Regions from separate parts of the Trichococcus sp. ES5 genome, predicted to be linked through region 1. Evidence: predicted binding sites of a transcription regulator. Region 1 holds the regulator's gene; each other region holds the start of a gene.
The links. Region 1 encodes LexA, which represses DNA repair genes until DNA is damaged. Its sites were predicted from a motif close to CNAACANNTGTTNG; they were not measured.
Positions count from the first base shown of each region.

Region 2: ruvA (Holliday junction branch migration protein RuvA) is a predicted target of LexA. The motif match lies at 3,125-3,138, and genes of this name have one in related genera.
Region 3: uvrB (excinuclease ABC subunit UvrB) is a predicted target of LexA. The motif match lies at 3,614-3,627, and genes of this name have one in related genera.

Region 1 covers NZ_FJND01000002.1:153,955-158,799, reverse strand. Annotated here, with positions in the region: gene recJ (single-stranded-DNA-specific exonuclease RecJ) at 1-1,171, shown strand, start outside; gene TES5_RS02925 (adenine phosphoribosyltransferase) at 1,189-1,701, shown strand; gene lexA (transcriptional repressor LexA) at 1,783-2,406, opposite strand; gene TES5_RS02915 (YneF family protein) at 2,651-2,881, shown strand; gene TES5_RS02910 (ABC transporter ATP-binding protein) at 2,968-4,722, shown strand; gene TES5_RS02905 (ABC transporter ATP-binding protein) at 4,719-4,845, shown strand, end outside.
Region 2 covers NZ_FJND01000004.1:71,721-76,565, reverse strand. Annotated here, with positions in the region: gene TES5_RS05105 (YjzD family protein) at 1-136, shown strand, start outside; gene queA (tRNA preQ1(34) S-adenosylmethionine ribosyltransferase-isomerase QueA) at 356-1,384, opposite strand; gene ruvB (Holliday junction branch migration DNA helicase RuvB) at 1,401-2,414, opposite strand; gene ruvA (Holliday junction branch migration protein RuvA) at 2,420-3,031, opposite strand; gene msrB (peptide-methionine (R)-S-oxide reductase MsrB) at 3,198-3,623, opposite strand; gene TES5_RS05080 (DUF937 domain-containing protein) at 3,731-4,336, opposite strand; gene mutL (DNA mismatch repair endonuclease MutL) at 4,411-4,845, opposite strand, start outside.
Region 3 covers NZ_FJND01000017.1:50,218-55,062, forward strand. Annotated here, with positions in the region: gene pnp (polyribonucleotide nucleotidyltransferase) at 1-943, opposite strand, end outside; gene rpsO (30S ribosomal protein S15) at 1,167-1,436, opposite strand; gene uvrB (excinuclease ABC subunit UvrB) at 1,575-3,566, opposite strand; gene rpsT (30S ribosomal protein S20) at 3,829-4,083, shown strand; gene holA (DNA polymerase III subunit delta) at 4,169-4,845, opposite strand, start outside.

The DNA of each region.
Region 1 (4,845 bases):
GAAAGGGTCAGCCCGCAGCACCGAGGCGTTGGACATTTATGCTGCATTGGCAGATGCAAAGGATTCGCTTACGAAGTTCGGTGGGCACAAAATGGCAGCAGGCATGAGTCTTCCTGCTGCTGATTTAGCCGCTTTCTCTGAAAAGATCAACAACTATGCTGCTCGCTATCATGATGCAATCGTGCTGGGCGAATCCATTTATATAGACGCCATCTTGCCGCTTGCTGACGTCACCTTGCCGTTTTTGAAGGAATTGGAGTTGCTGAAACCATATGGTACCGACAATCCGAAGCCGATATTCGGCTTCCAAAATGTACCTTTGACAGACATCAGACAAATCGGTGCCGACAACAAGCATCTAAAGTTCAAGCTCAAGGATAAGGAGCTTTTTCTGGATGTGATCGGCTTCAATAAGGGGAGCATCAGCAATCATTTGAATGAAGCGGATGTCGTTTCCCTAATCGGCGAGCTTTCAATTAATGTTTGGCGGGACAGCGCGAAGCCTCAACTGCAGTTGAGGGACATTAAAAATAAACATGTTCAGTTTTTTGACAAAAGGAGTTCGGTCATCCAAGAATCGGTATTGGCTGTGGAAGATGCCTTGTATCTATTTTCGACTTCCAACATCATGAAACAATTTTATGAGCGTATTCCAAGCAGTTCGAATGCGGCCTTGCTCACGGACAATACAGTGGATGCCTTGCAGGCCGTCAGCGCCAAGAATCTCGTGCTCTTCGAATGTCCTTTGAAGCTGAACCTTTTGGCGAATCTCCTGAAGAGTAATCAGTTCGAAAATGTGTATGTCGTCTCTCATGAATCGAATGGCGTATACGCAGATGGCGTTCCTCCTAAAGACCAGTTTGCAAAATTTTACCAGTATATCCGTTCGCATAAGGATATCGACGTGAGAAATCGATTAGATGCTTTGGCAGAATATTTAAAAATCAAGAAAAATCTTGCCATTTTCATGATTCAAGTGTTTTTGGAGGCGGGATTTGTTACAATAGACAATGGTTTCATCAATGAGGTCAAGAATCCCGTCAAAAGGGCTTTGGCTGATACACAAGTATACAAAGATCGCCTGCAGAAAATGGAAGCTGAAAAAATATTCATCTACAGCCCGTTTTCGCAACTGACAAAATGGTTGAATGAACAGATGATGGTTCAATAATTAGGAGGAACATAAAAATGGATTTAAAAAAATATATTGCTGACGTAAAAGATTTTCCGGAACAAGGCATCATTTTCCGCGATATTTCCCCTTTGATGGCAAATGGCGAAGCCTATCGTTATTCAATCAAGGAAATCGTGAAATATGCTCAAGACTTGAATGTTGATAAAGTAGTCGGACCTGAAGCGCGTGGCTTCATGGTCGGTTGCCCTGTGGCTGTGGAATTAGGCTGCGGATTCGCGATGGCCCGCAAAAAAGGCAAATTGCCCCGCGAAACAGTAGAAGTATCCTACGGGCTGGAATACGGGAAAGCGACATTGCAACTGCATCAAGACGCCATCTTGCCTGGCGATAAAGTGCTGGTCTGTGATGATTTGTTGGCTACTGGCGGCACTACAGCCGCGACTATAGAATTGGTTGAAAAATTAGGCGGAGAAGTTGTGGGCTTGGCGTTCTTGATCGAGTTGCTGGATTTAAAGGGCAGAGATCTGATCCAAGGGTATGACATCTTCACGCTGATGGAATACTAAGAGAAGCAATCCTAAATAAGCATAGACACGCAAAAAGGCTGCCGGTTGGCAGCCTTTTTGCGTCAGTTGGAGGACTGTTCTTTAAATGATGTGGTTCCGGTACAGGCCGACTACTTTACCCAGGATGAGGACAGAATCCAGGATGATCGGATCCATGCTCGAATTTTCAGGTTGCAGACGATAGTAGTTATTTTCTTTGTAGAAACGTTTGCAGGTCGCTTCATCATCGTCCGTCATGGCTATGACGATATCTCCGTTTTCAGCCGTGTTCTGTTTTCTGACAATGACGGAGTCGCCATCGAAGATGCCGGCATCGATCATGCTTTCTCCGCGGATTTTCAACATGAATAAAGATCCCGCATTGGATTGCAGATCCGGGGGAACCGGGAAATAGTCGGTTGCTTCTTCTACGGCAAGTATGGGCGCTCCGGCTGTGACAGTACCCAACAACGGCATTTTATCTGATAGGATCCCCAATTTGTCCAGACCTGCTTGGGTCAATTCTATCGCACGGGGTTTTGTAGGATCCCGCTGGATAAAACCATTTTTTTCAAGACGCGACAGATGGCCATGAACTGTAGATGTAGATGACAGTTTTACCGCATTTCCGATTTCCCTTACGGTCGGCGGGTAGCCCTTTTCCTGGACTTCTTCATAAATGTATTGAAGCACTTCAATTTGGCGTGAATCTTTATTTTTAACCATGAGATCATCATCTCCGTAATCCTATATTTATATCGTTTAGGATACCATTAATCCCCCAAAAAATCAAACAGATGTTCGCATGTTCTTTGAAAATTATGTAAGAATATGCCTAGTATTGCCACAAATCCAGCAAATGTTGAAGCGTTTTCCAAAAATCGCTAAATTTATCCGTGATTGCTATTTCTTTTTCTCATAATCTTTAGTACAATTAATGAATGAATGCTTTGGAAAGGGGGATGAATACGTGTCAACAACAGCATGGGTAATGATGGTTATTTTAGGAATAGTAATAGGCGCGGTTGGCGGATTTTTCCTTGCAAGACGTTATATGGTAAAATATTTTGAAGAAAATCCACCGATCAATGAAGAAATGTTGCGTTCTATGATGATGCAGATGGGTCAAAAACCATCCGAAAGAAAAGTTAAACAAATTATGGCTTCGATGAAAGCACAATCAACAAAGAAAAAGAAATAGACTAATGAAATAATATACAAAATGTGGATCTTTACGGTTCCACATTTTTATTTTGTCTGAATAAACGCAAGAAAGGGGAAATATCCGTGAGTATTTTCAAAAAATTGAGTTGGTTTTTTCGTCAGGAATGGAAAGCCTATTTTGTGGGCGTCTTTTTCCTGATCATTGTGGCTATACTTCAGGTTGTATCGCCGCGCATCGTCGGAATCATTATCGATGAAATAGCACTTGGCACGTTAACGATGGCGTCTTTGTGGAAGTGGACAGCGATCATATTGATAGCGGGCGTGCTGCAGTACCTCTTCCGTTATATTTGGCGGATGAAGATTTGGGGAACTTCAGCAGAACTGGAAAAGATACTTCGGTCAAGATTGTTCAAGCATTTCACCGAAATGGATGCTGTCTTCTTCCAAAAGTACAGGACAGGCGATCTGATGGCGCATGCGACGAATGATTTGAATGCCATCCGCATGGTCGCTGGCGCAGGTATCCTGACATTGGCAGATTCAATTTCTTCAGGCGGGATCACGCTCTTTACGATGTTCTTCTTGATCGATTGGCGTTTGACGCTCATTGCTATGATCCCATTGCCGGCTTTGACGTTGGTGTCACGAATCCTCGGACAAAAGATGCATAAACGATTCCGCAAAGCACAGGCCGCTTTCTCGAGTTTGAATGACAAAACGCAAGAGAGCGTATCCGGCGTCAAAGTCATCAAAACTTTTGGTGAAGAAGAAGAGGATATTCGTGATTTCGAAGCAATGACAAAAGATGTCGTTGCAAAAAATAAATCTGTCTATCTGGTTGATGCCTTATTTGATCCAGCTATCCAACTTATTTTGGGGCTTTCATTTGCGCTGACAATCATATTCGGAGGTCGCTTTGTCGTGGAAGGCAGCATCAGTATCGGTCAGTTGGTTTCGTTCATCAGTTACATCGGAATGATGGCGTGGCCAATGTTGGCAGTGGGCAGACTTTTCAATGTACTTGAGCGAGGCAGTGCCAGTTATAGCAGGATTGATGAGCTTCTGAAGGAAAAATCAACGATCCAGGAGCAGAAAAATGCCATCCGGACTGTGGTTTCAGGCGATTTGGATTTTCAGGTATCCTCATTCAACTATCAAAACAGCAAAGAAATTAGCCTCCATGATGTCACCTTCCATTTAAAGCGGGGGCAAACGTTAGGGATTGTCGGCAGAACTGGATCGGGCAAAAGTACGATTTTCCGTCTGCTGTTGCGTGAGTATGACCAATATACAGGCAGCATCAACTACAATGGGCTCGATATTCGCGATTATTCATTGGATGCATTGCTGAGCGGAATCGGTTACGTTCCCCAAGACAACTTTCTGTTTTCTTCTGACGTCAGGGAAAATATCCGTTTCGCTGATCCATCCATCAGCCAGCAAAAGGTGGAGGAGGCAGCGCGCTTGACGGCCATTCATCATGATATCCTTGGCTTCCCCGCTGGATACGATACGCTGGTCGGCGAGAGAGGTGTTTCTCTGTCAGGTGGGCAAAAACAACGGATAGCGATTGCGCGAGCCTTAGTCACCGAACCAGAACTGCTTATTTTGGATGATTCTTTATCTGCTGTGGACGCGAAAACCGAAGAAGCAATCTTGACGGGACTCAAGCAACAACGAGCCGACCAGACAACAATCATCGCAGCCCATCGGATCAGCAGTGTGATGCATGCGAATGAAATCATTGTTCTTGATGAAGGACGCATCGTCGAACGCGGGACTCATCATGAGTTAATGGAATTGAATGGTTGGTACCGAAGAATGTATGAAAAACAACAACTCGAAACCAAATTGGAAGGGAAGGATGAAGCATGAGTGGATCAGTATGGTCTAAGACAATTCCATTGAAGGAACAGCTACGGGTAATCAAAAGAATTTTCCGATTTGCCCATCCTTTTCGTTATCAATTTTTCATCGCCTTGCTTTTCAGTATCGCGT
Region 2 (4,845 bases), on a different contig from region 1:
AGTATCTGTTTATCTGGGCAGCGCCTTATCCGGCGGAAGCTATGACTTTATGATCGCAACCATGACGGGTATCTTTACCGCACTGATCGTAGTTCTTGTTTCTGCGTTGATGCCGAAGACGGCCTCCCATAAATAACCGATAGTTCGTTCTAAAGACGGCATAAAAAACAAAAAACCTTCAGGGAACAATTTCCTGAAGGTTTTTTTGAATTGAAAAGTACAAAATTGATGGCCAGCTTCACGGGTTAGCCCTTCGGAAATTAGATAAATCGTACCTATTGCGCTCTACGATGCTCAGTCGGCACGATTTCCTAAATTTCTTTCAGGGCTGAACGAACCCGTTCCGCTTTTCTATTTATTTGATGAACATCGCATCCCCAAAGCTGAAGAATCGGTATTTTTCTTTGACTGCGTACTCATAAGCAGCTAAGACGTTGTCTCTGCCGGCAAAAGCGCTGACCAGCATGACCAAGGTCGATTTCGGCAAATGGAAATTGGTGATGATGCCTTGCACAACCTTGAATGAATAGCCTGGCGAAATGAAAATTTTGGTCCATCCGCTGTCCGCCTTGATTTCCCCATCAAATTTCGTGCCGATCGTTTCCAGTGTCCGCACAGAAGTCGTACCAACCGCCACTATTTTACCGCCGTTGGAGCGGACCTGATTCAGCGCTTGCGCTGCCTCGTCCGTCAGCTGGTAAAATTCCGAATGCATTTCGTGGCTGGCGATATCATCGACCGATACCGGACGGAAAGTCCCCAAGCCCACATGCAACGTCAGATAGACGATCTCGACACCTTTATTGGCCACTTCCTCAAGCAAATCAGCCGTGAAATGAAGTCCGGCTGTCGGAGCAGCCGCCGACCCGACTTCTTTAGCATAAACGGTCTGATAGCGTTCCTGATCGTCCAATGTTTCCTTTATATATGGCGGCAACGGCATTTCGCCCAGCGATTCCAGTATTTCCAAAAATACGCCGTCATATTTGAAATTCAAGATGCGTCCGCCGTGATCCAACGATTGCGTCACTTCCGCCGTCAAGCGTCCATCCCCAAAAGAGATGACTGTCCCGACTTTGACCCGTTTGCCTGGTTTGACGAGCGTCTCCCACTCATCCCCTTGGATATTGTTCAAAAGCAGGACTTCGATATGCCCGCCCGTATCCGGTTTGACGCCATGCAGTCGCGCAGGCAGCACCCGTGTGTTGTTCAGCACCAGCGCGTCACCTGCCTGAAGTTCCGCCACCATGTCGGTGAAATGTTTGTCCGTGATTGCTCCAGTCTTGGAGTCCAGGGAAAGAAGCCGGGATGATGACCGATCCAGCAGTGGTGTCTGCGCAATCAGCTCTTCCGGCAAATAAAAATCAAAATCACTTGTCCTCATTGATAAAATACCTCACTTATTTTTCTGTATCATACGATATTCCCAAATGGTCGTATGCCATCGGAGTCGCTACTCTGCCGCGCGGGGTGCGCTGCAGGAAACCCAATTGGAGCAGATAGGGTTCGTACATGTCCTCTATCGTTTCCATTTCTTCACCGATGTTGGCTGCTATCGTCGAAAGACCGACGGGGCCACCGTTATAGAATCGGATCATTGTCGTCAATATTTGCCGATCCAAGTCATCAAGCCCTTTGTTGTCCACGCTCAAAATGGACAAAGCTTTGTCGGCGATTTCCTTCGTGATCAGGCCATCGCGATAGACTTGGGCGAAATCGCGCACACGGCGGAGCAACCTGTTGGCAACACGCGGGGTGCCTCTGGATCTCAAGGCGATTTCGACAGCGCCTGACTCATCGATTTTCGTGGACAAAACATCCGACGAGCGATGGACGATCTGCCGGAGATCCTCGAGGCTGTAATATTCCATCCGCGAAACGATCCCGAACCGGTCACGCAAAGGAGCCGAAAGACTGCCGGCTTTTGTCGTGGCACCGACCAGCGTGAACGGCGGCAAGGTAAAGTGGACCGGATGGGCTGTCGGACCTTGCCCGATGATGATGTCCACATAATAATCCTCCATGGCAGAGTAGAGCACTTCTTCCACTATCCGCGGCAAGCGATGGATTTCATCAATAAAAAGGACATCCCCTGCTTCCAGTTCATTGAGCAATACCATCAGATCGCCTGGCCGCTCGATTGCGGGTCCGCTCGTGCTGTGGATGCGGACTTCCAATTCATTGGCGATGACCATCGCCAGTGTCGTTTTCCCCAACCCGGGCGGTCCGTATAACAGGACGTGATCTAAGGCTTCACTACGCGCTTTCGCGGCCTGAATATACACTTTCAGTTCATTTTTCACTTTGTCTTGCCCGATATATTGTGCCATCATTTGCGGCCGTAATGTTTTTTCGATCAAATCTTCTGTTAGGTCTTCCGTATTTCCGGAAACAATTCTGTTTTCAGCTGTCATCTATATCACCCTTTTAAAAGTAGCTTGAATGCCGTACGAAGCACTTCTTCGGCGCTGGAATAGTTTTCTTTTTCCAATAGCGGCAGTATTTTCTTCACTTCACGGTCCGAATATCCCAAACCGGCCAAAGCTTCCAAAGCTTCCGTCAAGACAGCGGACTGTGCGCCAGCAGTGTCGTGGACCGGATGTTCTTCCATCCAATACGTATCGGGCAGCAATTCGCCGAGTTTGCCCTTCAAGTCCAAGATGATCTGCGAGGCTGTCTTTTTGCCTACACCCGGGAATTTCACCAAATACCCCACATTATCCGTTTCGATCGCTTGGATCAGGCCTAAGTGATCATCGCTCGCCAATATCGACAAGCCGCTTTTCGGCCCGATTCCGGAGACGCTGATCAGTTTCAAATACAACTGCTTTTCCGTGTAGTCCTTGAAGCCGAACAGTGTGATCGCATCCTCGCGGACCGCCTGATAGATGTAAAACGTTATCTCCTGGTTCAGGCTTCCGGAAAACCGGAAAGGATTCGCAACCTGCAATTGGTAGCCGATGCCACCATTCTCCAGAACCACATAGAGCGGTCCCACGAAGACTAATTTACCTTTTATGTATTCGTACATCATCTGACTCCTACTCTTCATTTCCTGATTTTCATTCGGTCCTATCATAACATAAACCTGAACGGAAATGACAGCCGATCAGCCATTTATGTGGGAACAATCGTTTGGTCTGCATGACGCAACAAAAAGTCCCAGGACCGGTAGCCATGGGACTTAGCTTTGCTGACTATTCGAATAATAGTTTGTATTCAGAGTAGCCTTCCGCATCCAATTGATCGTAAGGGACGAAGCGCATGGCCGCCGAATTGATGCAGTAGCGCAGTCCACCTAACTCCGCAGGACCGTCCTCAAAAACATGCCCCAGATGTGAGTCGGCTTGAGAACTGCGGACTTCCGTGCGTTTACGCATCAATTTACGGTCTTCCAGCTCTTTCAGAGTGGAGATCGGTTTTGCAAAGGAAGGCCAGCCGCAGCCTGCATCATATTTGTCTGCAGAGCTGAACAATGGTTCTCCGCTCACTACATCCACATAGATGCCCTTTTCATAAAAATCATCGTACTCGCCGGAAAAAGGTCTTTCCGTAGCTTCGTTCTGTGTCACTTCATATTGTAAAGGCGTCAAGCGCTTCAATAGTTCCTCTTTGTTGTCCATCTTAGTATCAGACCCCTTTCTTTTCATTGCTACAGTATATCAAAAAATGCAAAAAAGCAGAACAAAAAAGTCTTGTTCTGCTTTTTATCTGTTTATTTAGTCTTTGATCAGAACAGGTTCCCCAAAATGCTTCCCAAAATACCACCCAATCCGCCCGTAGCCGAAGGAGTTGTCGTTCCGGACTGCTTAGGAAAGAGATCGGTAATATCGAAATTGCTTGTAGCTGTTTCTTCAGCTTGTTTGGAGAAAATGTCGGTCTGTTTGGCCACACCATCGGCATCCAATCCATCGGCATCCTTTTTGTCAGCCAGCATGCCCAGAATCATTGGCGCCATGGAAGCCAAAACTTTAGCAACCTCAGATTTGCTGATGCCTGTTTGGGCAGCAATCTGATCCACGACTTTATCTTTGTCCCCGAAGGCATGATCCAATATTTTATCGCCATCATCTGTATCGACCTTCTTGAACACATCTTCAATCGAGGATACATCTTTGGTCTGACCTTTATGTTTTTCCAATGCATCTGATAAGGAATCTTTCCCTGCTTTTGACTCTGCGTTTTTGCTTAATGCCCGAAGGATCAAAGGGATTGCAACAACAGCCAATTTCGGCAAAATGCTTGCATCAACGCCCGTTTTGCTGCCCAAGGCCTGGATCGAACTTTCTTTGTTCAGTTCGCCCATCATTTCGGAAATGTCATTGATTTGCACCATTTTTTCCACTCCTATCTTTTATTTAACTATCCTGATTTTACAACAAATGAGCAGAAATAAGAAATGATAAGCTTTCAGTGCGGGTCCTGGATCCGTTTGAACATTTTCTCCATATCCTGGTTGGAGAACTGAATCAACACAGGTCTACCGTGCGGGCAATTGTAAGGATTGTCCGTTTCGGCAAGATCGACCAATAGTTGGCTTGCTTCTTTGTCGCTTAGGAAATGATTCGCCTTGATCGAGCGCTTGCAACTCATCATGATGGCAGTGGCTTCCCGAAGCTTTTTGATGGAGATATCACCTTCCGCCAAATACATCTCCACCAGTTCCTTCAGAATGTCTTCCTCCTCACCAGGCGTGAACCAGGCAGGATGTTTTTCAACGATAAAACTGTTCTGGCCGAATGGTTCCAGGAACAGGCCCATCGCTTGCAGCTCTTCCCGATTTTCCTGGATCAACTGGAATTCATTGGCGGGATAATCCAGGATGATCGGTATCAGCAACCCTTG
Region 3 (4,845 bases), on a different contig from region 1:
CTGTGATCAAACGGCGCACTTCGTCTTTTTCCATGTCTTCCACGATTTGGCGTACTTCTTTGGAGATTTGAGCAAAGTTGGCGTCATCCAGATACTTTTCGTTGAAGAACAAGATTGCTTCAGCTTTCACATCTTCAATAGCGGCTTCACGAGCCAATTTTTCTTCTGTCATGATGGCTGTCGTCATTTTTTCACCGTAAGCAGTGGTCACTTCCGCCACAAGTTCAGGGTTTAAAGTCAAAAGCTTGACGGTCATTTTTTCCTTGCCGACTTCGGCTACGATTTTATCTTGGAAATCGCACAATTCCTGGATTGCTTTGTGGCCGAACATCAATGCCCCAAGCATATCTTCTTCATTAACCATCGCAGCGCTACTCTCAACCATGTTGATGGCAATTCTCGAACCGGCTACGGTCAACTCGATATCGGATGCTTCATTTTGTGGAGCGGTTGGATTCAAAACATATTCGCCGTCTACACGGCCAACATTCACTCCAGCGATCGGTCCGTAGAACGGAATGTCGGAAATCGCCAATGCCAATGAAGAACCGAACATGGCAGCCATTTCCGGTGCGCAATCCTGTTCAACGGACATAACAACGTTTGTGATCTGCACTTCGTTGCGGAACCCTTCAGGGAACATCGGACGAATCGGACGGTCAATCAAACGTGCAGTCAATGTTGCGTTTTCACTTGGACGACCTTCACGCTTGATGAATCCTCCAGGTATTTTACCGACTGCATACATTTTTTCTTCATAGTTCACAGTCAATGGGAAGAAATCGGTATCTTTTGGTTCTCTTGAACCGACAGCAGCCGTCAATACGACAGTATCCCCGTATCTGACCAATACCGCACCATTGGCTTGCTTAGCCAATTGGCCGATTTCGACTTGCAGCAAACGACCTGCCCAGTCCATTTGGAACACTTTTTTTTCTAACATGTTATCATTCTCCTTTTGCGATGCTTCCCATCTACCAACTACTAAACAAATGTCAACCTACCGACGCTTATAAGCTCACATTTGTATAGTAGCGGTCTGTAGAGCGGGAGCCTCATTCCATTATAGCTGATTGCTCAGCATTTTTGCACTCATTGTCCGAAAAATCCCAAAAAATAAGCGAGATTCACAGTGGAATCTCGCTTAATATGTCTTAGCCACGAAATTAACGACGCAAACCTAATCTTTGGATCAGTTCACGGTAGCGTGCAACGTCTTTGTTGCGCAAGTAAGCCAACAAGTTACGACGGTGTCCAACTTTTTTCATCAAACCACGGTAAGAATGGTGGTCTTTTTTATGAACGCGTGCATGCTCGTTCAAGTGGTTGATTTCATACGTAAGAACTGCAATTTGCACTTCAGGGGATCCAGTATCTCCTTCGTGAATAGCGTATTCTTTGATGATTTCATTTTTAAGTTCTTTTGAAATTGCCATTTTTTTCACCTCTTTCATAAAGTTACCTTTAACTGAGTAGAACGTTGGTGAATCGTTTAACCAAGTTGAAGGTCGTATATATAATACAAGGACTATTTTATCGTAATTCCTTACCGATTGCAAGTGAAAATCACTTTTTTATAATCCTTTGTATTCGGCTTTCAGCTCCAACACCATATCACGGATTTCGGCAGCTTTTTCAAAATTGAGGGCTTTTGCCGCTTCCCGCATATCCCGGTCCAGTTGATCGAGTGCTTCGCGGCGTTGTTCCATCGTCATTGCTTTATAGATGCTTAGAATGCTTACGTCACCGTCGCCTTCTTCAGGAGCGTGAGAGATACGGATGCGATCACGCACTTCTTTGATGATTGTTTTTGGCGTGATACCATGCTTAACATTGTAGGCTTCCTGCGTCGCACGGCGCCTGTTGGTTTCGTTAATCGCCCGCTCCATGGAATCTGTTATGCGGTCTGCGTACATGATTACTTTTCCGTTCTCGTTTCTTGCTGCTCGACCAATTGTCTGAACAAGTGAACGTTCACTGCGCAGAAAACCCTCTTTATCGGCATCCAAGATGGCAACGAGCGAAACCTCGGGAACATCCAGCCCTTCTCTTAACAGATTGATACCGATCAACACATCAAATTCTCCCAAACGGAGATTACGGATGATTTCCGCGCGCTCCATCGTTTTGATTTCGCTGTGCAGATAATTTACCTTGATGCCGACTTCCTTCAGATAATCAGTCAAATCTTCGGACATCTTCTTCGTCAAAGTTGTGATGAAGACCCGCTCATTCCGTTCGACGCGCAAATTGATTTCACTGATCAGATCATCGATCTGACCTTTGATTGGCCGCACTTCCACAATCGGATCCAATAAACCGGTGGGACGGATGATCTGTTGGGCAACATATGGGCTTTGTTCATACTCGTATGGGCCAGGGGTCGCTGAAATATAAATGATCTGGTTGACCCGCTCCTCGAATTCCTTCAACGTCAATGGGCGATTGTCCAAAGTACTCGGGAGACGGAAGCCGTACGCCACCAACTGTTCCTTTCGCGAACGGTCACCGTTGTACATGCCGCGAATTTGAGACATCGTGATGTGCGACTCGTCGATGACGGTCAAATAATCATCCGGGAAAAAATCAAGCAACGTATACGGAGGTTCTCCGGGAGCACGCCCGTCCATATGTCTGGAATAATTTTCGATTCCGTTGCAATATCCCATTTCCATCAACATTTCCATGTCGTAGTTGGTGCGTTGCTCCAACCGTTGGGCTTCCAATAGTTTATTTTCAGCGCGCAGCACCTTCAGGCGATCTTTCAATTCTGCCCGAATCATATCGACGGCATGCAAGGTTTTTTCTTCATTCGCCACAAAGTGAGTGGCTGGGAAAACAGGAAAATGGTCGACATCGTTCTTGATTTCTCCGGTCAGCACATCCACTTCTCTGATCCGATCGATTTCATCACCAAAAAATTCGACTCGAATGGCCTCGTTGTCGCGGGATGCCAGAAAAATTTCAACAACGTCCCCGCGCACACGGAACGTTCCACGCCGAAAATCGATATCATTGCGTTCAAACTGCATTTCAACCAGCCTGCGCAATAGTTCATTCCGTTCCATCTCCATTCCTTGCCTTAACGATAGCGTATGCTCTTTGTAGTCCAACGGGTTCACCAGACCATAGATGCAGGAAACGGAAGCGACCACAATCACGTCGCGCCTTTCCAACAAGGAACTGGTGGCAGAATGACGAAGTTTATCGATTTCATCGTTTACGCTGGATTCTTTCTCTATATAAGTGTCACTCGAGGGAACATACGCTTCGGGTTGATAATAGTCATAGTAGCTGACAAAATACTCGACGGCGTTATTCGGAAAAAACTCCTTCAATTCGCCATACAGTTGACCTGCCAGCGTTTTATTATGCGCTATGACGAGCGTTGGCTTGTTCACTGCTTGGATGACGTTTGCTACCGAAAAAGTCTTGCCGGTCCCCGTAGCACCCAGCAACGTTTGCGCCCGTCTGCCCAGATTCAACCCATCAACAAGCTCTTTGATGGCTTCCGGCTGATCCCCGCTTGGTTTGTATGGGGAAACTAATTCAAAATGATCTTTCATAATAGCTGATTCACCTCTTCACTCACTGTTACAATTATTTTACCACCCAAACATACTTTCGTACACTCTGGAGTCTTTACCATGGCCTTGGCTGATTCTGACGCAAAAATTACGAAATATGTGCACAGAAATTCCGTGTCGCAAGGAATAAAAGGGAATCTCTTTCATTTTTTATTGCACAACCCCTCAAAATTATGTATAATATGGCATGTTGGCAAAACAGCCTAATAGTTATAGAAATAAGGAAAGAGGGGTGAACCCAATGCCAAATATCGATTCAGCAATCAAACGTGTTCGCACTAGCGAAAAAGCTAACCTAAAAAACAACGCTCAAAAGAGCGCTATGCGTTCAGCTATCAAGAAATTTGAAGCTGCAGTAGCAGAAGGCGCTGAAAATAGCGAAGAATTATTGAAGGCAGCAGTTAAATCTATCGATTCAGCAGCTTCTAAAAACTTAATTCATCAAAACAAAGCGTCTCGCGACATTTCTCGTTTAACTAAAAAATTAGCAAAATAATTTTTTGATTTAAGAGACTTCAAAACGTAAGGCCGAAGACAGACCCGCTTAGCTGGTCCGTCTTCGGCCTTTTTCGTATGATTTTTCACTGCTTGGGCATTGCGTTTGCGTAGCGGATCAGAAATAACTCAAATTGTATTTCCTTCAGCCCTTGCCCTGTCTTCATGTTGTATTCCGTCTCGACCAATCCCTGAAAAGCATCCGCCAGGACTTTTTCGGATAGGTGCCTCACTTGTTGGAAAGCAAGTTTCACACGATAAGGATGGACCTTCAATACTTTGGTGATGTCGGTTTGTTGGTACCCATTTTTTGAAAGCAGCTTCACTTGCAGCAACAACCGGAATTGCCCTAAAAGGATAGCGTTGACTTTGATAGGTTCTTCTTTTTGGAGCAATAGATCCCGATAGATCTGGATAGCCAGATACGTGTTCTTGTTCAGAACCTGTGTCACCAATTCAAATATATTCTGTTCCAGATTTCGAGGAATCAAGTCGATCACCATTTGTTTGGTGACTTTTTTGTCTTCAGATCCAGAAAGAAATAGCTTGGGCAACTCTCTCATTCCCCGCGACAGTTGATTTTCGATCCGCTCGTAAAACAATTCGAGTGCGTCGCGGTTCATCTGGTAACCTTCATTTTTGATCATGTCCCCTAAAAATTTACGGGCTTCTTTCTCCGCTAATGGAGAAACATCCACAGTGACAGCCTTCTTCGTCAAAAGTTTTGCTATTTTTTTTCTGCTGTCCAATTTTTCGTAAGGCG